Regions from separate parts of the Vibrio sp. 2-Bac 85 genome, predicted to be linked through region 2. Evidence: predicted binding sites of a transcription regulator. Region 2 holds the regulator's gene; each other region holds the start of a gene.
What was found. The regulator MetJ, encoded in region 2, represses methionine synthesis genes. The targets are predictions, from matches to a motif close to TTAGACNTNTANANGTCTAA.

Region 1 (7,739 bases), on a different contig from region 2:
TTGATTTCCCAGCTTAGCTATTTTTACACCTCGAAGTATCATAAATATTCATTTCCCTATAAAAAATCTTAAATCTTAACTTTCAATTCTTAATTCTTAATTCTTAATTCTTAATTCTTTCATTTCTATTGATTGTTAACGCTTAATTTTCTTGTTCAGAAAAGACTAAAGTCGACTTACACTTTCGGCATAAATAACGAGTGCCTTTTTTAATATTATTATGTCGACGAACAGTTAATTGATGCTGCGAGCAAGAGCAGCGGTAAATAAATAATTTACCTTGAACATCTGTAATATCTAATTGATGGGTTGTATTGGCAGGTAAATGAAAAACCTGTGTCATGATCTGTTGCCATTCTTTACCGTGTGGTTTGACTTTACCGTAAAGCTGGTAAGTAATTAAATGTGCAATTTCATGGGCAACGACATGCTCAATAAAAATAGCTTTATTTTGTAGATATAAGATTGGATTGAATTTAATCAGGTTTTTTTGTAGATGTGCAGTACCTGCGCTTCGACCACGTTGATTAAAGAAGTAAGTGGGGCGAGGAAAAGCGCGATCAAAAAAGCACTCGGCTAAAATGAAACAATCTTCACCTTTCACTGCGAGTGCTTTTTTATCTTCAAGCGTTAGCATCATTCAATATTAAATCGTTTTTATAAAACGCTTAAATTAAAATGCAGCCGCTTTAAGAGCGTCTACTTTATCTAGTGCTTCCCAAGGGAATTGCTCACGACCAAAGTGTCCGTAAGCTGCTGTCTCTTGATAAATAGGTTTGATTAGATCTAACATTTCGATTAAACCGTAAGGGCGTAGGTCAAAATGTTCGCTTACTAAGCTAACGATTAAGTCTTTTGCTACTTTTTCAGTACCAAATGTCTCAACGCTGATTGATGTTGGCTCTGCAACACCAATTGCATATGACACTTGGATCTCACAACGGTCAGCTAAACCTGCAGCAACAATATTTTTTGCGACATAACGTGCTGCATAAGCTGCACTTCGGTCTACTTTTGAAGGATCTTTACCAGAAAATGCACCACCACCGTGACGTGCTGTACCACCGTAAGTATCTACGATTATTTTACGTCCTGTTAAACCACAGTCGCCTACTGGCCCACCGATCACAAAACGACCGGTTGGATTAATGTGGAATTTAGTACGTTCAGTTAACCATTCAGCAGGTAAAACCGGTTTAATGATCTCTTCCATTACCGCTTCAACTAAATCTGATTGTTTAATATCTTCACGATGTTGCGTTGAAAGTACAACGGCATCAATACCGACGATTTTACCTTGGTCATAAGCAAAGGTAACTTGGCTTTTAGCATCTGGACGTAACCAATCTAGTTGGCCACTTTTACGTACTTCCGCTTGTCTTTTTACAAGACGGTGAGCATATGTAATTGGCGCAGGCATGAATACTTCTGTTTCATTGGTCGCGTAACCAAACATTAAACCTTGGTCACCGGCACCTTGTTCACGAGGGTCAGAGCGGTCTACACCTTGGTTAATATCAGGAGATTGTTTACCTACTACGTTTAGTACGGCACAAGAGTCGGCATCAAAGCCCATTTCTGAACTTGTGTAACCAATTTCACGTACGGTATCACGTGTGATTTGTTCAATATCAACCCAGGCATCAGTGGTGATTTCACCGCCTACCATGACCATGCCCGTTTTTACGTAAGTTTCACAAGCAACGCGTGCTTTAGTATCTTGTTTTAAAATGGCATCAAGTACGGCATCAGAAATTTGATCGGCGATTTTATCTGGATGACCTTCAGAAACTGATTCTGAAGTAAATAAGTCACGTGACATGTGAACTCCTATTCGGGCTATTTAAATAAATTATTTTGGATGTTTTTACATCTAGACGTCCATAATACATTTTTTTGTGATGGATAACACCCTATTATTTATAAATAAGATAGAACTGTTTGCTTACTTTATTGGTCAAAGGTGGTTAAAATTACTGTAAATTTTCTTAAACATGCTGTGCTATAGGTTATACTCGCTGGCATTTTATTTTACGGTTATGTTTCTTCTGTCTAATCGAGACTCTCTATGCCTTTGTTACATCAAATTAAAATTATGTTTAAAAAAGTGCTTACTTTAGTAAATCACTTACCTCGCTTACACTTTTGGTTAGTTATCTCTTTATTTGTTTTTTTACTGATTATTAGCCTTATTCCTGCTTCTAACCCTAATGGAAAAACAATTAAACGTGAATTAACTCTTCCTATTAGTGAGTCATTAAAAGATGACTATGCGGTTGCTGAGCCAGCAACAGTAAATCATGATGCAAATAAAACATTACTTCCTGACTTTTCTGCCAACCGAGAAATAGACATCACTATTTCTGCGGGTGATACGTTAAGTGAAATTTTTTCTAAAGAAGGTTTGTCAGCGGCAGCTTTACAAGAGTTATTAGAGGTTGATACGGAGCATTTACGCCTTGCTAATTTACTGCCAGGGCAAGAAGTACAACTTTTGGTTAGCCCTAGTAATCAATTATTATCCTTAAAAGTGATTATCGACCGCGCTAATACATTAAGTTTTGTTTTAAAAGATGGTGCTTATGTATCGAACTTAGAGGTTAAAGAAGGAGAGTGGCGTAATAGTTATTATCAAGGCAGCGTTACTGGCAGCTTTTATGTTAGCGCAAAAAAATCTGGATTATCCGCTAGCCAAATCCAACAAGTATCTCGTGCCTTGCAAGATAAGTTTGATTTTAATCGTCAACTTCGCGTTGGGGATAGCTATCATGTGTTAGTGGCTAAACAATATATAGATGGGGTTTATAGTTTTGATAGTGAAGTATTAGCTATTTTGCTTAAAACCCGATCACGTACCTATACCGCATTTTTAAACGAAGATGGCCGCTATTATGACAAAGACGGTAAAGGTTTAAGCAAAGCTTATCGTCGTTACCCAGTCAATGGACATCCTCGTATTAGCTCGCGCTTTAATCCTCGTCGGTTACACCCGATTACTAAACGAGTAAGTCCTCATAATGGAACTGATTTCGCTGTTCCTGTTGGTACTAATGTCTATGCTACCGGTGATGGCGTTGTGGTAAGGGCTGGTTATCACCCTGCTGCAGGTAATTATATTGTGCTCAAACATGGTCGTAAATATACAACTCGTTTCTTACATCTAAGCAAAATATTAGTACGTAAGGGGCAACGTGTAGAAATGGGTAAATTGATTGCTCGCTCGGGTAATACAGGACGCTCTACAGGTGCTCATTTACATTATGAATTTCATGTTTATAACAAACCGGTTGATGCGATGAAGGTTGATCTGCCTTTATCACAAGAAGTGCCACAGAAAGATATAAAAGCCTTCAACCAACGACGCGACCTTTCATTACGTGAAATGGGCGAGTTGTAGGATAAAATTGATAGTCATTAATATTTATTAATAAAACTAGTTATTAATGTATGGGTTGTTAATTATTAAGCCGATGTATTAAAGAAGAAAGGGTATTGGATGTTATTAAAAAGTGATGCATATGAACAATGCATAAATTATTTTGCTGATAATTTAGCGATATTTGAACAAAAATCAGGTTCACGCACTGGGCAACCTATTTCTGATATCGTTCTTGATCAAGTTTCCGATATGCTGATGAACTTTTGTTCACAACAGCCCCAACTAAGTAATGAAACTCGTTTAATTGTTGTTGCTGAAGGTGACCAATTAGTTGAAGATATTGAGCAGATACTAGGTAAAAGCTGGGAGCAAAAAGCAACCAATGAACAGCAAATGTTCATAGAAGAATATTTTTTATTATTAAAAAATAGCTTGGATTCGCAGGTAGCGCATTTGTAGTTTTTCTTAGTTTGTCGCTACACATAATTGTTATTACAAAGAAAAAGTTACAAAGATAAAACGAAAAAACCAATTTATACGATTGGTTTTTTTATATGCAGATTATATATCAATGCTTTACATCACCACTTTGTATGGTTAAACATTGATAATAGCGCCATTAAGATCGCCATAATGCGTAATCAATATCCACAGATTAACGAATAGTATGATGAAGGTGTACTACTTCTAATAGCTGATCTTCACGTTCAAATCGGCTTTCCATTACTTGACCTAACTCTGAAATATCATGGTCAAAGTTTAACAATGTTTTATCCGATACGTTTTCTGCATAGGTATCATTAAAATTCAACGCCACATCCGTCGTGGTGGTGATACGAGAATATAACTCTTGAGCAATTTTTAAATTCTCTATGCCATCCATTCTCGATTGTTCAATGATTTGCTCATACACTTCAAAATGTCCTGTTGAAGCATAATCCAATAACTGCTGGCAAAACTCTGTGATCACCTCTTGTTTAGGTAAGCAGCGTTTTTCTTGTTGGTAGGGTGGCAGGCCCGCTAATTCACAGTATAAGACAACGAGTTTTTGACGTGCATCTAACCAATTATCTAAAACAGATAGTTCACCACCCCATTCTTCTTTTGCTTGTTTTATTTTTTTAAGCATAAAAACCTCTTTTAAATGAAATAGCTACAAAACTAACTGACTAAAAATTAAGTGAAATAATGGCGCTCGTCAATATAAATTTAGTTTATATAGCAATCACCACAATTACTGTGAGCTTATGCCCAATGTAATCGCTTCAAATACTAATATTTTATATTAATCGTTACCATTGTAACGAACAACTAAAACGAGAATAAAAAATAACACTTGTTCAATAGTGGTTTGATATTGCACTATACCCGTTACCAATCAAAATGCATTATTCAGTAGCTAACTCGGATATCAAGGCAAGGCGTAACATGATGACAATGACTAGTCCTTATCGAATGTTACAACGCAGCATTGATTTTCGAGTTAGCTACCCATAGGGCAAGTCGTGAGGTAATCATCTTCGTTCCTGTTATAAAACGGGAAAAAGTTTTGATATAACCCGTTAGAACTTCACCTTTATGCCTATAGCTTGTTTACCTCACTGCGAGCTGATTTTTGTATTTTGAATGATAACGGGTATACATTATTTATTCCTCCCCAAAACGAGTATTTAAGATGGCAGAGTTACAAACTGCGTTAGATGAAAACGCATGGTGGTTTATTTTATCAGAAGGTAAGTTAGTTGCGTTGGATAAAGGTGATTTCATTCCCTTTGGCAATGTTAATGAGTTACCTTTTCCTGAAGGGGTAACGACTAATAAACGATTGTTAGGACAATATAAAGATCAACCTTGTTACCTAATAGAAGTTGAAGGTAGCTTAGATATTGGTTTAGGTGGATACGTCACATTGCGTTCGTTATTAGGGCGAATTGATGATCTGTTATTTGATATGGCTGGGCGTGCATTTCAAATCGCATTGTTTTATAGAACCCATCAATTCTGCGGTCAATGCGGACAAAAAATGCAGCCCATTGATTGGGAAGTAGCGATGAAGTGCTACCATTGCCAACATCGGACATATCCGCGTGTTTCCCCTTGTATTATTGTTGCAATCCGTAAACATAAGCAGATATTACTGGCATTGCACAACCGTCACCAAAAGGAAAACTATCCTGTTTATACAACGTTAGCAGGGTTTACCGAAGCGGGTGAAACTTTAGAGGCTTGTGTTGAGCGTGAGGTTTTTGAAGAGGTGGGGATTAAAGTTAAAAATATCCGTTATGTAAGCAGCCAGCCTTGGCCTTTCCCTCATTCATTAATGATGGGCTTTATTGCTGATTATGATTCAGGTGAACTAAAAGTTGACCCGCATGAGTTAATTGAAGCAAATTGGTATGATGCAAATAATTTACCAGTGATACCAAGGCATGGCACAATTGCACGTAAATTAATCGAAAAAACACTTAAAAGATGTCGCTAATTGTGTCGCCAATTGTATTGTTAGTTATATGGCTAGTTAAAAATTTTGAACGACAAAACAGGATTAAGGCGCGTTCATTTATTTTAAATGTTAGTATATGCGCCAATAATTAAGCTGACTTGTAAACTCGGCGCGCCATCAATAGACAGAAAAGAAAAGGTTACCAATGACTGAATTAAAAAACGATCGTTATATTCGTGCTTTGTTAAAGCAAGAAGTAGATAAAACACCTGTCTGGATGATGCGTCAAGCAGGCCGCTATCTACCTGAATATAAAGCGACTCGAGCACAAGCGGGTGACTTTATGTCGCTTTGCCGTAATGCAGATTTAGCTTGTGAAGTGACGTTGCAGCCTTTACGTCGATTTGACCTAGATGCAGCGATTCTTTTTTCTGATATTTTAACTATTCCCGATGCAATGGGCTTAGGATTATATTTCTCAGAAGGTGAAGGCCCTAGATTTGAGCGTCCTATCAGCTGTAAAAAAGATGTTGATAACCTGATCATGCCAGATCCTGAAGGTGAACTTCAGTATGTAATGAATGCGGTCCGTACCATTCGTCGTGATTTAAAAGGCGAAGTGCCATTAATTGGTTTCTCTGGTAGCCCATGGACGTTAGCAACTTATATGGTTGAAGGAAGCGGTTCAAAATTCTTCACTAAAATTAAAAAAATGGCATTTGCTGAACCGCAAACATTACATCTGTTATTAGATAAATTGGCAGATTCTGTGATTGCTTATTTAAATGCACAAATTGCTGCAGGTGCTCAATCTGTGATGGTCTTTGATACTTGGGGTGGTATTTTGTCGCCACGCGATTATAAAGACTTCTCATTACAATATATGCATAAAATAGTGGATGGTTTAACCCGTAACTACGATGGTCAAAAAATTCCGGTAACTTTATTCACAAAGAATGGCGGTCAATGGATCGAACAAATCGCTGATACTGGTTGTGATGCAATTGGTCTAGATTGGACAATTGATATTAAAGAAGCAAAAGCACGTGTTGGTTCACGTGTGGCATTGCAAGGTAATATGGACCCATCGATGTTATATGCATCACCAGAACGTATTCGCCAAGAAGTGGCGACTATCTTAGAAGGTTTTGGTACAGGCAATGGTCATGTGTTTAATTTAGGACATGGTATTCATTTGGATGTACCACCTGAAAATGCGAAAGTGTTTGTAGATGCCGTGCATGAATTAAGTGTGCCTTACCACAAATAAAGACTGTTAATATTTATTCACTAAAAAAACATACTTCGGTATGTTTTTTCGTTTCTAGCCAGTGCTTATTCATCATATGGTTATGCTTGGCATCTTAATATTGATTGTCGGTTAAGGTGTTTTTTCTTTTGCAAAGAGCCGTTTATTCTATTGGGATCATAAGTACCTGTCTGAGTGCAGCTTTATTCTCTCCTTTGATTAAATCAGCTAACGTGTATTGATCTAAACAATCAAAGAAAGATTCCATTGCTTGTGCAAACATTCTTTTTAGCTGGCAACTTGATGTGATCACACATTGGTTATCTTTTCCAAAGCATTCAACCAATGTTGAACCTTGTTCTATAGAGCGTACCAACTGGCCTATATTTATATTTTCAGGCGCTGTATTAAGCTTTATTCCTCCATTTTTCCCCCGAGTTGCATTGATATGATTGTTGGCACTAAGTTCCTGCACTACTTTCATCAAATGATTTTTTGATATTTGATATCGCTCAGCGACTTCTTTAATAGTGATAATGTGGGAAGTTTCTTTTGCAGCCGCAAGGTAAATTAATACTCGTAATGAGTAATCGGTAAAACGAGAAATGTTCATATAAAGCACCTAAGTAATGATATTTAATAATGGCATTATTTTGTCTCTACCGCCT
Region 2 (7,739 bases):
TTTTTGAAGCATCGTTTAATGATGGGAATACACCGTTCGGGTAAGCAGTAAATAATAAAGATTGAATTGTTTTACCAATCACTTGGCCTTTAAAGTTAAATATATCTAACTCTGGACGGTATCGTTGAGTTAGCTCCGCTAATAAACATAAAGGACGAATCGCATAACGGTGGTAATAAGGCCCTTCAATGTAATAACCTGAAGGCGCAAATAAATTGCTTAGTTGTGCAAGAAAGCCACCTTGTATGTCATCACCAGCTAAACCATGTAACGCTAAATCAATATATTTCTCTTGTTCAATTGCTGCTCCACATGCCGCTGTTGCCGCAACTGCCCACACACCGTGGTTATGAATGCGATCAAAATCAAAGTCATATTTGACCGTTGCTACTTCTAACATGGGTTCAAATAATTGTTCAATAATGTGTTTGCGCTGTGTCTCAGTTAACCAGTGTTTAATACAGCTATAACCTAAGCTCGAATATAATAACCAAACATGTTCATTTAACATTTGGTGAAACAAACGCCCTGGTGGATTAGTGTTTCTTTGTACTTGAAACCCTAGTGCTAAATATTTATCTGCATATTGAGTTAATAGATCTGCTGCAAATTGTGCATACTTTTCTTCACCAGTGATTAAAAATAAACGACCTGCTTGATCAATATATTTATAATTTTGTTGATGTTTATTATGTGCATAACCGCCTGCAGGGCTGTGACCTGGTACATCAATGACTAAAGAAAGGTAGTTATCTGTATCGATAATAAGTGCATCAAGGCTGCGCCCCATTAAACTTTGCTTACCAAGTTGTTGTTGGATTGCTTTGATTTCTTGTTGGTCCATAAGCACTGCGTTGACGTTGCTAGACATTATTACCTCATTGCATATTTAAGTAAAAGATTCATGTTATAAAGTAATACAAATAAGGCTTTAAATCATAAGTTTTTTTTATTTTTAAGAATGAGATCTCTATTTTTATACTTTTAAATGTATAACACTCACTATTAAATTATTATTTATTTCCTCTTTTTTAATTTTTTAGCTGCTTATTTTCAATGGGTTGGTTATAAATTTTAGAGATATGTTTAATTGATAGATTAAACTTTTATAATTTGGTCTATTTTATCTTTTTGATCTTAAAGTGTTTATTTTGATTGTTATATTCGCTGATGATCTGGATCACACATAGTGTCTTTTTGTATTACAAAATGGCATGCGTAATGTACAATTTAAACCCTATTTAAAGAACGGAAACAAACAGAGATAAGGTTGAGTTAAGCAATTGAAAACAGTTTACTCCAACCAATACCATAATATGGATAAGCACAGTGAAGTAACTTGTGCATAAAATGCTTTTACATTATTAAAAATAAACTGCTGATTTTATAAATAAAACCAGAAATAACTCTGAGATGAGTAATAATTTTAATGAGTAGAGGGTAGTAATGGTTCCATTTTTTATAAAAGAGGTGACTAATGGGTGAGCTAAATATCGCTTTAATCGGCGAATGTATGATTGAATTGCAAGAAATTAATGGTGTTTGGCGTAAAAGCTTCGGCGGTGACACATTAAATACCGCTGTTTATTTATCGCGCTTAAGCGAAGGTAAAGCCGTTAATGTTAGTTACGTTACTGCATTAGGTCAGGATAAAATAAGTCAAGAAATGATTGATAGTTGGTCTTTAGAAGGTATTAATGCTCAGTTTGTACAACGCTCTGCTACTAAGCAACCTGGTTTATATATGGTTGAAACAGATGAAACTGGCGAACGTAGCTTTTTATACTGGCGCGATGATGCCGCTGCAAAATATTGGCTTGAAACAGCGAGTGATGAACTTATTGAAAAATTGCTAGCTCAGGATGCAATTTATTTATCTGGTATTAGTCTCGCAATTTTACCGCTCCAGAGTCGCGAAAAACTTTATGATCTATTGAGTCGTTATAAATCGAATGGTGGTAAAGTTTATTTCGATAACAATTACCGACCTAAATTGTGGGATTCTGCAGAGCAAGCCGCCGAAAGTTTTAAACGAATTCTCTCTGTTACTCATACAGGTTTGTTAACTTTTGATGATGAACAAGCACTTTTTGGTGATACTTGTATTGAAGATTGCCTTGCCCGTACGCGCGCTTTAGGTGTGCAAGAGATTGTAATTAAGCAGGGTGGCAGTGAGTGTTTAATTGTTACAGGTGATCAGTCTACCAGTGTTGCTGCGACTAAAATATCTCCTGAAAATGTAATTGATACAACGGCTGCTGGTGACTCTTTTGCTGCAGGTTATATGTCAAAACGTATATTAGGTGAGTCAAGTATTGTTGCGGCTGAAAAAGGTCACCAGTTAGCAGGTACAGTTATTCAGCATAAAGGTGCGTTAATTGATGTGCAATATACAGCACCTTTTGTCGATTAAAGTTTATTAAAATATTCAATAGGATTAAAAATGACAACATTAAATGAAAAACTACAAGCTCTAAAAGTTATCCCTGTTATTGCAATTAAAGATGCTGACGATGCGGTACCACTAGGTAAAGTATTAGTTGAAAATGGTATGCCCTGTGCAGAAATCACATTCCGTACGCCTGCTGCTGCACAAGCAATTAAAAATATGCGTGAAGCATTTCCTGATATGTTAATCGGTGCTGGTACTGTATTAAACACTGCAACGGTTGATGCTGCAATTGATGCCGGTGTTGATTTTGTGGTTAGCCCTGGTTTTAATCCAACAACGGTTAAATACTGTCAACAACGTAATATGCCAATTATTCCTGGTATAAATAGCCCATCTTTAGTTGAGCAAGCAATGGAAATGGGATTAGATACCGTTAAATTCTTCCCTGCTGAACCTTCTGGTGGTGTTGCAATGTTGAAATCACTAACCGCTGTTTACCCAGTAAACATTATGCCTACTGGCGGTGTTTCACCATCTAATATCAATAACTACTTAGATATTGATGCAGTAATAGCATGTGGTGGTACTTGGATGGTTCCTGCGAATTTAGTTGATAATCGTGAGTGGGATAAAATTGCTGAATTAGTTAAAGAAGCAGTTGCATCTCTAGCTTAATTACTTACTACTGACTTTTATAAACAAAGCCTTGATTATTGATTTAATCGAGGCTTTTTTTTCAGTATTATAAATTGCACTTTTTATGCGAATCTAGGGTTTAACGTACGGCTTCTAAATAAGTTTTTTTTGCAAGCACTACAAAAGTGTAGATAATGATGTTCTTTATTTGATTTTGCTGCTTTATATTGCACCTTATCTGAATGGCAGTAGCAACATTTAACATTTTTTTTCCCTTTGATTTCACAATCAGGATGGATTTTTAAATAATCTTCCAAATAAGGCAGATCTTGCCAATTTTCTACATTAGGTGATTGATGAAATGTAAAATAATAAAGAGAGAGAGCGGCAAATAAACCACCTCCAAAAATAATATACTGAATAAAATCTTGCACTATTACCCCCATTTAAAGCATGCCTGTTAATTGAATAGGACTATTCATGCCTCTCTTCAATTAATCCGTTAATCGATGAAATAATTCATAATCATAGAATATATTTACGGCTCTCATTACGGCCAACGACTATGGCCTGAATTATCATCAATAATTGTAGTTAACAAAAATTATAATGGGTAAATTATTTTAGTGCATGTGAAGAGATCAATTTGAGGTTGATATTTTTTATTATAAAGCTTCTCGCCAGTTTTCGGCAAGGTGGCGAGCGTTAAATTTACACTGTCATATCATATATTGATAATTAAAGATCAGTGGGCGCCTACAACAAAGAAGCAGTATGCTAGTGCATTTTTTGCTACTAATGGAGTATTTATTCTTTCTCTAGTGTGTCCGTTGTCAGCGCTGTTTGCGTTTTATCTAGCTCATCATCCTCAGGCAGCGGTTGCCCTGTGTATGCATGTAAAAATGCTTCACATAATAATTCGCTATTAGTCGCGTGACGTAGGTTATTAACTTGACGTCTAGTGCGCTCATCGGTCAATATTTTAAGGACTTTAGTAGGGATAGATACCGTCACTTTCTTTACTTGTTCACTCTTTTTGCCGTGTTCAGCATAAGGGCTAATATATTCACCATTCCATTTTGTTGACATAATAATAACCTTTTAAAAAATATGCTTCATTTTACCCTGAGACTTTTAACATAGCAATCTGAACGTAAAGAGGGCTAGAAGTCTAGCAATCTAATGCTTACTTTTTTTAATTTGAGCTGAAGTAAATGCTTAATTTTACAGTGGGGCTATTGGCTACTAAGTGCAGACAGTAAATCTTCACTAGAAGTGGTAAGTGTTACGCTTTTAAATGGATTTAAAGATAAGGTTTTATCTTCATTTAGAGTAATGTCATAAAACTGTGGCAAGTTAAAGTTAATTTGATCATCTTGTTGACTGGAAACATGGCTGTTGGAAGCATAAAAACGATTTACGTTCTGTACAAACTCATTTTTAGATCCTGCAAAGTTTAAAAATGTCTCAATATCATTTTCTGCATTGGCAATATAAACATTAAACCCACTGCTATAGTTTTCAAAGAAGAACTGAATCAGACCTTCACTGATATGGGATTCGATCACATTGGCTGTTTGATCAAAGTGTGTATTCTTTAAATTTACAGTGCTCGCCGATAGTTTCTTTTTAGAAATATGGCTATAGATATCTACTGCACTTTCTAAGTGCTGTAGTGAAACGCCTTTACGTTCAAAGTAAAAGCCAAATTTTCTACCACCGGTCCATAATGTTTGTACGGAGCGGGTATGAACAGTATGTAAGCGCAATTGAATAAACTCATTCAACTTACTTCCAAAAGATTGACATATTTGTTCACTAAAATGTCTGCTATAACAAAATAAATCAATTTGGTTAGGCGGTGATGCATCTTGATGCATTTTTGAAAGAATGGTATTCAATGCTTCAACGACTGAGAATTGACTATTAAAGTGTAAGGTACGCACTTCATTCCATGAATTCCGGTAGATAAAGTCGATACTACCTATCAAACTTTCTTTGTGCTCGCCATAGGCCATTACATTATCAATTTGGTTTAGCTCACTTTCTTCAGTATCTTGCCAGTGTCGTGTCGGGTCTTTTTCTACATTTAAGAATATTGATAAATGTTTAATCGCACAGGGGGCACTTAATGCTTTATCACTTGCTTTAGGTTCATAGATAGGAAAAACTGCATATAAATCTTTTGCAAATTGGTTAAGGTTTTTATCTACTAAATCAGAACCTTGGTTATATAAATGCAGCATTGTATCTTCATCATAAAGTCCATTTACATAACTCCAAGCTACTAATTTTGACAAATACGGAGAATAACCAATACAAGGAGTAGTGGCTAACTCAAAGGTATCTAACGTACTGTTAAATAAGTACCAACCCGCTTTATTTTTTCGGTGTTCTGGAATTTGGATTAAGCTGAGGTTATTTTCCATCAAGTTAGGCGAAATATTAGGGTTAATTATAGCGACTTTACCTGGTAACGTTTCATGTGCGGCATAAAGCTTACGTGATAAAATCCCAATATCTTCGGCGCTAATTGATTCACTAATATTGTTGTCACGTGCAAATTTAATCAGATTGCTGTAACTGAGCATTAGCGAGTCGAGTAGTAAATCATTGGCTTGTTGTACTTCTCGAATTTTCCAATTATTACGATTATCTAGGTCTGCTATTTGATTATCAGTCCAACCCCATTCTTTAATCAGCTTGTTTAATATAGTTCGGCGCCAAGCGCTATTATCATTACAAGAAGGCTTAGATATCATCTCTTCTGTTTTAAAATAAAAACAGACTCGAACTAATTCTAGGCGTTGTAAATCATTAATACTGATTAAATAATCGCTCACTTTCTTTAACATTAAGCAATAAGGATCTAACTCTTCATCATAGGAATCTTGTTCTTGAAAGCTTTTTTTGTAGGAGGTTGAAATTAGTTCAGTATTTGGGTATTCCCAAGAATAAGCCTCCATTAAAATAGTTTTTAATGTTGCTTTATAAGGGTTATCAATACCTTTGTACAATTGCCATAACGTGGCACCAAATAACTCTTCCGCGGGCACGCAATGCAACCCACCTAAATCTAACCAATCGTCAATATTGATTTGACCTGTCTGATGTAGCATTTTTACATACTCATCATAATCTTGTTCATGTTGGTGCGGGATTTGACGCCATAAAATGCGTCGACCGGCGACACGCAAAGAGGTGCGATAAAACTCATCCAAGAGCAACATATGTTGCGAGGTACCGCAAGACTCATTACTTAGTTCTGATTGATTGTTAACGCGAAACTTATTATCAGGGATGAGGAAGAAGTTTAATTCGACACCTAAGCTTTCCGCCCAGTAAGTTATTTCCCATGCTTTATTATGAAGCAACGCAACGCGTTTGCTGTCAAGAGTATGTGAATAACAAATCCAAACATCAAAATCACTTTCAGAGCACTGCCCAATAGATGACGTACTACCCATTGCATATAAACCAATAATTTCACAATGTGTCGCTTCATTATCAGGTAATTCGGTAGCAAATAATTGTTGAGCTAATAGTTGGTGTTTTTTGGTTGGGCTAAACTGACAAATACCGGTCGGCACATCGCCTTCGATATAACCGGGCATTGAAGGGGTATTAAAGTGGAGTAATAATGGAAAACTTTGAAAAACATCCGCTTCATCTTTTTTCATTAACGCTAAAGCAGATCTTACGCGTAGCCGAGAAAACTCGTCTGATTTGTCACGTAATTGGATGATTTCTTGATTCAAGCTATGTTCCATTAATACTGGTGTTTATCACACTTCACCATAAAAAAAGTGTGACCATAATAGCATTAATTCATGTTGTTGGAAATATATACCCGTTAGCACTCCGGTATAAAAAAATAATGCATTTGGAGCGGTAACAGGTATGGTTTGATAACTTGAAAGTATCAGAAAATAAAGACAGCCCCTAGAATACCAGAGGCCATTTTATTTTTAATCTTCAGTAATTTGATAAGGAAGTGGAGCATAATAAAGAGTAGAGCCTTCAATCTCTTTTACTTGAAAAATATCTGCAGGATTGGTGTCTTTTGGTAGAACGGCTAAAAGCTCAATATGACCATCTCCATATTGGCATGCAGAAATAATAGTGCCGACTCGTTTCCAGTTATTATTTAATAATACTTCGATTGTTTGTCCTGTTTTTGGGCTTACTGGTGAGCGTCCTGTCAAAATAAATAAGGCGCGTTTATTCGCTCCCCTGTATTTAGCTCGTGCAACAGTTTCTTGGCCGATATAACAGCCCTTTGTAAAGCTAATCGCGTTTAGTGCTTGTAGGTTAAGCATTTGCGGAACAAATTGTGCAGAGGTTTCTGCTTGAATAAAACCTGTGCCTGCAGCAATGTTCATGGCATTCCATAAGCTATCATCGAAGACATCAGCTTTATCTTTTAAGTCGAGTAATAATTCTTCGGCAGCTTCATTTTTCATGATCACTAAATAGCGTAATGAAGGGTAAGGTTGCTTTATTAGTACTGTTCCAGTCTCAAGTAATCGACTATTATCATGAGTCGCAGCAGTATCTACTTGCTCTGCGATATATTGTGCAGATTTACATCCCGCTAAACCAAATGCTTGGTACTCTGTTTCTTTTTGTATGGTTACTTTTGAGAAAGCGGCGTATTTTTTTAATTCCGGTAATTGCACCGTTGATACAGAGCTGGGTTGAACTAATAAAA
Region 3 (7,739 bases), on a different contig from region 2:
GATCAACCATGAAATAACTAACAGCTAGCGATGATCTTGAGCAGCGATTATCAGAACATGAGTATTCATTGCTGTTTTTAGTGTTCCATGGTGTGGGCCTTGTAAATCAATGACACCTGTTATTGAGAATGTATCAAATGCATGCACCAACGAGTCAACTTGATCAAAGTTTATGTTGATGCCTACCATGTCGCTATCAAATCTGAAATTTGATAGCGATTAAATAATAATGCACTACTTCTTGGTATTCACGTTTCTAGCAATCATTAATACTTCATCATCGGAATATAAGTTTGTAATCGTAGTTTCAATTTCAGCTCCTAAGGTACTTTTATACAGCTGCTGTGCAAAATTATCGGCACGCGTTGTCACTAAAATATGCTTTAAGGTTGAGCCATTTAATGAAAGATGGTTATTTACTAAAGCAAGTGACTCAGTAATTAATTGACGACCAACCCCTTGATTTTGAAAGTTAGGTGAAACAGCTAATTGCTCAAGTTCAATAACGGCTTGCGGGCGAAAACCACTTTTTTGAATCCAAATAATATACCCGAGGATTTTACCCTCTTTTTCTGCCACAAAATTTAAGAGTCGAGGAAACGCATTGAAATTACACTGTATCCATTGCAATGAATTTTGTTGCCTTACAAAGGTTAATCTATGGATCTCAGCGGCATTTTCTAAATCTGTTTTTTCCATTAATCTAACTTTCATAAAGCCTCCTAATAGGAAATAAAAACCAACGACTCAACACCATTACGGTTATTTAATTTTATCTGTTAAAGCAGAAAACTCTTTTTGCATTTGAATATTATTAAATGGCACTAACTCAGGTGCTTGCATCGCCATTATTTTATCGAATAACTGACTGCTGTCGTTAATGAAATTGCTAACTTGAGATGACATAGTGACAGTATTTAAAGTATTAACCGCTAGCGTATAATCCTCCATCAACAAGCTATGTGCTCGAGACATATTATTGACATCACCTTGCATACTGCGCTTATATAATTTGATTGCCTGTAACGTTGTATTCTGGCTTTTTAAATTTAAAGCATACATTTTCTTGTGCGTTGAAGAGGCATTATTTAGCTGTTTTTTAGTGGTTTTTATCAGGCTATTTTGCTTGTTTTGTAGCTCATCGATACGTGGAATATACTTGTATTTTAAATCGGCAATATAACGTTCCTGAATATAAAGTTGTAACTCTAATAACACCACATACATGCTGTAATATTTTTTAGCATGATTCAGATCTTCACCTGAGTTTGCAGTTATCTTAGCAAAAGAGCTCGCCATTTCAGCCACTACAGGGAAAATGGTGGTCATTGCTAAAATATCATCTGCATTGACACGTACTAATAGTGCCTCAACCTGCTGCAATGAAAGCTCAGTCCCAAATTTTTCAAGACGAGATTGTACCGTTTCAATCATTTCCTCTCTATTTTGTTGGTACTCTTGTATCTCATCTTCGTATTGTTGCTGTTTTTGTAATGCGTCTTTTTTCTCTGTTCCAATTAAGATAATAGCTTTTGATTTTTGCTCAGAAGCTTTTTCTTGAAGCGCTAAAATAGAGGCATCAATATCAGCAATATTGTTATTCGCATCCAACACTATATCGTCATTTAATATGCCATAAACATCATGTAATAACTGATCAATATCTTCTTGATAAGCTGCTTTGTTCTTTTTAAAGAAAGCACTTTCCGGCGCTGAAGACTTCTCTTCTTTAACTTCAATAATATCAACAAACCTATCTTCAACTTTATCCCATGATGTGATGGCTTTTTGCTTAGCGGCAGGAAGACTCAATAAGTCATTGTTACCATTATTGTTACCATTATTGTCATCATCACCTCCCATTACATCTGCATAAAGCGTTGTACTAGTATTTTTCACAGAGTCCCAGCCATTGGCGACAGATTCTTTCCAGTCAGCCTGCACCGTGAATGAAACTGCTGAAGCGGCGATAAAGCAGAGAAACACAACGCTTTTTTTCATCTTATTAATTCCTTCGGTCTTTCTTCGTGTGACATATCGAACAGCATATATTAAATGTGCTAAAACGAATTTAATCAATTGAGTTTTGTTCTTATTACTTGAATTCAAGATCAACAAAAGTAATCAAATATAATACTTAAATGTATCCTATATTCACACTTTCGGGTTTTATTTTAAGTGGAGAAGATACAAGCAGGATATAGGAAAAATGTGAATAGCGGATATAAAAAAAGGTATTAAGCTGGGCTTAATACCTTTTTAATCAATTTACGAATAGGCTATAAAAAGTGATTACCAACCTTTAACAGCGCCACCTTTAAAGATTTCAGTTGCCGCATCAAATACAACATCTGTTTGATATGCTTTAACAAAATTTTGTACATTCTCTGATTGAACATTATCAGCACGTGCAACAATCAAGTTTACGTATGGAGAGTCTTTATCTTCAACAAAAAGACCATCATGCTCAGGAGAAAGGTCGATCGAGCTAGCGTAAGTTGTGTTGATGATAGCAAGGCTAACATCATCCAATGAGCGTGGTAATTGCGCAGCTTCTAACTCAATTATTTGTAGATTTTTTTCACTACTAACAATATCCAATACTGTTGCTTTCAGGCCAACACCTTCTTTAAGTGTTAACAAACCTTGCTTCTCTAATAAGATTAAAGAGCGACCTAGGTTAGTTGGATCACTTGGCACTGCAATTTGGTCACCATCTTTTAATTCGTCTAATGATTTGATTTTGTTTGAGTAACCAGCGATTGGATAAACTAATGTATTTCCTGCAACAGCAAACTTGTAACCACGGTCAGTGATTTGTTGATCCAAGTAAGGCTTGTGTTGGAATGCATTCACATCAATTGAACCTTCTTCTAGTGCTGCATTTGGCGTAATGTAGTCAGAGAAAGTGACTAACTTAACTTCTAGACCAAACTTTTCTTTAGCTACTTTAGCGGCAACCTCGGCTACCTGTGCTTCTGCACCAGCAATAACACCGATAGTAATTTTATCATTATCAACTGCGACGACTTCTTTTTCTCCACAACCAGCTAATGCAAAGATTGATGCAAAACCTAAAACGGCTAATACTTTTTTGATATTAAAATTCATATATTTTCCTTTGAATGTAACTTACTTTTTAGAGTTAATAATTAATAACTAAGAGTTAATAGTTAAGAATAAAAATTTAACGATGATCAACACGCTTAACAAGATGATCGCCCAGTGATTGAATCATTTGTACCAAGATAACTAAGATAACAATGGTGATCATCATTACCGTCGCATCAAAACGTTGATAGCCATAACGAATACCTACATCACCAAGACCACCACCACCAACGGTACCAGCCATTGCCGAGTAACCCACTAAGGTTACTAGCGTAATAGTGACGGCATTTATGATGCCGGGTAATGCTTCTGGCAATAATACCTTTTTAATGATTTGCATCGGTTTTGCGCCCATCGCTTGAGCAGCCTCAACTAGACCTGATGGCACTTCTAATAGCGCACCTTCAACCAGACGAGCAATAAAAGGAATGGCACCGATAGTCAATGGCACAATCGCTGCAGCAGTACCAATCGATGAACCAACTATAAAACGAGTTACCGGAATAAGCGCAACCAATAGAATAATAAATGGAATAGAACGGCCAATATTAACCACTATGCCTAAAATTTTATTCATGGTGGTATTTTCTAACAAACCGTTCTTTTTACTTAAGTGTAATAGCACACCTAGCGGAATACCCACAGCAAAACCAATGAAACCAGAGGTAAATACCATCACTATGGTTTCCCATAAAGAGTCCACTAATAACTCAATTAAACGGGTGTTTTCTGTCCACCATGTTATCACTGCATTAAATGACATAACCTAACACCTCTAGTTCAATTTTTTGTTCTTTTAAATATTCGATTGCTTTATTCGCACAAGCTTCAGGGCCAATGAATTCCGCTAACATAAGACCAAACTTAACCCCACCAACGTAATCCATATTTGAGCTTAAGATACTAATATCAATATCAAACTCTCGTGCAACATGGCTTATTACTGGCGCATCGACGGAAGCACCTGTAAATTCTAAACGAATCAATGGGTAGCTATTTTCAGTGCGTGTAGCCTGTAAGCGCGCTTCGTAATCAGCAGGTATTGATAAGTCTAATGTTGAACGAATAAAGTCACGTGCAAGATCTGTTTTTGGGTGTGCAAAGATGTCACCTACAGTACCGTTTTCAACTAATTTACCATCACCAATAATTGCCACTTCTTGACAAATACCTTTTACTACGGCCATTTCGTGGGTGATCAGCAAAATAGTTAGGTTTAATTCTTCATTAATTTTGCGTAATAACTCTAAAATAGAAATCGTTGTAGCAGGATCTAAGGCACTAGTTGCTTCATCACATAGCAATACTTTCGGATCAGAAGCCAACGCTCTGGCAATTGCAACACGCTGTTTTTGTCCACCACTTAAGTTCGCTGGGTAAACATCACGTTTATCTGCCAAGCCAACAAGCTCTAATAAATCTTCAACTTTACTTTTAATTGTACTTTTTGCTACACCAGCCAGCTCAAGTGGCAACGCAACATTATTAAAAACAGTACGAGATGAAAGCAAGTTAAAGTGCTGGAAAATCATACCTATTTTACGACGAGTTTGTGTCAATTCTTGCTCAGATAAAGTCGTTAAATCGACGCCATCAACAATAACTCGCCCTGAAGTTGGACGCTCTAACAAGTTCACACAGCGTATTAGAGTACTTTTACCTGCGCCAGATGAGCCTATTACACCAAAAATAGTACCTTGTTCTATGGTGAGATTAATATCAGACAGTGCGTTAATCGCCTTGTTGCCTTGATAAAACACCTTGTTTACATTTTTTATTTCTATCATCAGATTTCCTGAAATTAATCGGGTGTAACGTTTTATTGGATCAATAGAGACTGTGATCTACATCGTAATTACCAGTGCATACTAAGCCATCTAGACGTCTAAAGCAATTAATGATTAATAGCAAATTCATATATTTCATACACAAACTGCTGACACTCGATTCACTTACTCAATAATGCTTAAATTATGATCAAATATAAGTTGCTTTTACTTAACCTAAACGAAGTAATTTATACCTTAGACTTAATCGAATAGTCTCGTTTTAACAGGGTCGTTAATACAATAAGGGGAAAGGTTAATGTAATAAGGGAAAGGTTAACCTAATAAGAAGGAGATATTAAGTCGATTAGATTCAAATGACTCAGCTCACTTTTTACACTATGACTTTAGCTATGCATAGTCAGACCAAAGTAGAGGATTATGTAGGGTAAAAAGTAGAGCAAAAAAAACACCATAGGCAAGCTATAGTGTTTCTCTAAATATATAAACTTTAACGGTTTAAATTATTTTTTAAAGCGACGTACGCCAAAACCTAATAATCCAAGCGCTAGAATTGCTGAAGTTGCGGGTGCAGGAACATCTACAACAGAGAAGTTAACTAATGCTACTTCTTGTCCATTTGCAGAGTTACTACCACCACCTATCCAACGAACTTGTAGTTCATCACCAGCCGCTGCAGCCGTTGTATTGAACGCAAAGCTGTTAAATGTCCATTCATTGGTTGTTAATACAGACTCAAGTACACCTGATAAAGTTGTGTTTTGTGTTACGTTAAACACTTCTACACTTGCACCATCTGAACTTTTACGAGCGCCGCCAAAAAACGTCAACAAACCTTCTTGATCTGCTGTTATCGCTGAATCTAAAGTAAATGTAGCAGTTAAAGTCACATTACCTTGGTCATCATTAACTTCAATAGCACCAGGGATATTAATTTCTGCTGTTGTTGCATCATTATCATGATCATAGGTGCCACTCATCCCACGAGGAGAAGCACTTTGTGATTGATACACTTCAAAACCATTACCACTTGTGTCTGACCAAGTAACATTAGTAGAATTAATCAGTGACGAACTACCACCGCTGAAATCTTCAGAAAAAATAACGCCTGCGTTAGCAACATTAATAAGGCAGCTTGCAGAAAGTAAAGCACCAGCAGCTGTTAACTTAGTAAAAATATGTTTCATTTATTCTCCTTTTTAAAACCAATCCTTTAATTACTTTTACGTATTGATAAGAAATGACCTTATACTCATTTTTGATTATATTTCAGTCGCATTATAGATCATTACAATACCTTAGCAAGGCCGTATGCCCTTTATACATTTTTTTTCAAAGTCTGTATTGCCAAGGTAAGTCTACAACTAGCAATGGCATTGTATTAAGACGACGAATATTGCTTTAAATAAGCCGGAGATACCCAGCATTGAGGGTGGTAAGATTATTACGCTTATGTTTTTTTCATCGATGCTAAAATAAATTCAATCATTGTGCGTATCTTTAATGAGGGGGATTTACTCTTATATAAAACATTAACAGCCATTGTCGGCGGTATATGATCTTTTAAAATCTCAATTAACTCACCGCTGGCTAACTCGTCCTGTAATAGCAACATTGGCTGTAACAGAATCCCAGTTCCTTTTAAGGCAGCTACTTTTAGTGCTAGTCCGCTGTTCGAAGTCAAACGAGTATGTTGTCGATCAAAAGCCTGTGTATCTATTCTTAAGGCAACATTTGCTTGAATATGATCATAACTAAAACCTAAACATTGATGATTAATGAGATCACCTAAACATTGAGGTACCTGATGTTTAGCAAGATACTTAGGAGAAGCACAGTAGAGCAATTGATAATCTGCTATTTTTCGTGCAATAAGTGAGGAATTAATAAGTTCACCGATACGAATAACTACATCTACTTGCTCGTGTAATGGATCAATTAAACGATTGTCTAACATCAGTTCAATATTAATATCAGGATATACCTGCAAAAAATCCGCAAGGATAGGTGCTAAGATGATATTGCCAAAAGTAACTGGTGAATTAATTCGCACCGTGCCTTTGGGTTTATTCTCTAATCGTTGCAAACTATTTTCAGCTTCCGCAATATCATCCAAAATACGAGTACATTCTAAATAATAAATTTGTCCGGCCTCGGTAAGAGATTGCCTACGAGTTGTTCGATTAAGCAGTTTAGTACCTAAATGTTGCTCCAAATACTTAATATGTTTACCGATCATCGTCGCCGTTACAGAAAAATTAACCGCTGCTGCTGCAAAACTACCGTGTTGGGCAACATAAACAAATACTTGCATACTCTTTAATCTATCCACATTAACAACCTATAGTTAGCAAACAACAAACCGAATGGTCGTTTATCAACCTGAAATAGTCAATTATTATTAATTGTATTATTTCCCTCATTGATTAGGAGTACCTTATGTTTAAGCAAGGTTTGTTCATTACAGCGGAGTTGCGAATTAAAGACGAAAGCGATCTCAATACTGCCATCACGGCGATTCATACTTTTTGTGAAGGTATGAATAGCGAGCCAGGGTGCTCAATGGCAGTTGCATTACAAGATAAAGAAGATCCTCGTCGCTATATTTTTTGGGAACGCTATGACCACCAACAAGCTTTTGAGCAACATTTTAATGCCAAGCATACTCAAGAATTTATTCAATCAGGATTAACTGAGTTAGTGCAAGCTTTTGAAAGCAAATTATTAACAACGGAGAAATAACCATGAAAAAAACACTCAACTGGGGAATGTTAGGCACTAGCTTTATTTCTGCAGAAATGGCTGATGCCATCATTAAAGAAGGTCATACTCGCCTTTATT

Region 1: metK (methionine adenosyltransferase) is a predicted target of MetJ. The motif match lies at 1,866-1,885, and genes of this name have one in related genera.
Region 3: metN (methionine ABC transporter ATP-binding protein MetN) is a predicted target of MetJ. The motif match lies at 4,981-5,000, and genes of this name have one in related genera.

The regions. Positions count from the first base shown of each region.
Region 1 covers NZ_JALAAB010000001.1:111,960-119,698, reverse strand. The annotation lists gene MT390_RS00555 (SprT family zinc-dependent metalloprotease) at 143-640, opposite strand; gene metK (methionine adenosyltransferase) at 674-1,822, opposite strand; gene MT390_RS00545 (peptidoglycan DD-metalloendopeptidase family protein) at 2,069-3,397, shown strand; gene MT390_RS00540 (DUF3802 family protein) at 3,497-3,838, shown strand; gene rsd (sigma D regulator) at 4,035-4,508, opposite strand; gene nudC (NAD(+) diphosphatase) at 5,055-5,861, shown strand; gene hemE (uroporphyrinogen decarboxylase) at 6,028-7,092, shown strand; gene MT390_RS00520 (RrF2 family transcriptional regulator) at 7,235-7,684, opposite strand.
Region 2 covers NZ_JALAAB010000023.1:31,829-39,567, forward strand. The annotation lists gene MT390_RS18275 (heparinase II/III domain-containing protein) at 1-871, opposite strand, end outside; gene kdgK (2-dehydro-3-deoxygluconokinase) at 1,478-2,413, shown strand; gene MT390_RS18285 (bifunctional 4-hydroxy-2-oxoglutarate aldolase/2-dehydro-3-deoxy-phosphogluconate aldolase) at 2,444-3,067, shown strand; gene MT390_RS18290 (hypothetical protein) at 3,151-3,462, opposite strand; gene metJ (met regulon transcriptional regulator MetJ) at 3,836-4,117, opposite strand; gene MT390_RS18300 (class I adenylate cyclase) at 4,264-6,786, opposite strand; gene ygfZ (tRNA-modifying protein YgfZ) at 6,997-7,739, opposite strand, start outside.
Region 3 covers NZ_JALAAB010000007.1:162,288-170,026, forward strand. The annotation lists gene MT390_RS09840 (thioredoxin domain-containing protein) at 68-163, shown strand; gene MT390_RS09845 (GNAT family N-acetyltransferase) at 235-699, opposite strand; gene MT390_RS09850 (hypothetical protein) at 763-2,001, opposite strand; gene MT390_RS09855 (MetQ/NlpA family lipoprotein) at 2,293-3,111, opposite strand; gene MT390_RS09860 (methionine ABC transporter permease) at 3,188-3,874, opposite strand; gene metN (methionine ABC transporter ATP-binding protein MetN) at 3,864-4,898, opposite strand; gene MT390_RS09870 (PEP-CTERM sorting domain-containing protein) at 5,402-6,085, opposite strand; gene MT390_RS09875 (LysR substrate-binding domain-containing protein) at 6,349-7,230, opposite strand; gene MT390_RS09880 (putative quinol monooxygenase) at 7,338-7,640, shown strand; gene MT390_RS09885 (Gfo/Idh/MocA family protein) at 7,643-7,739, shown strand, end outside.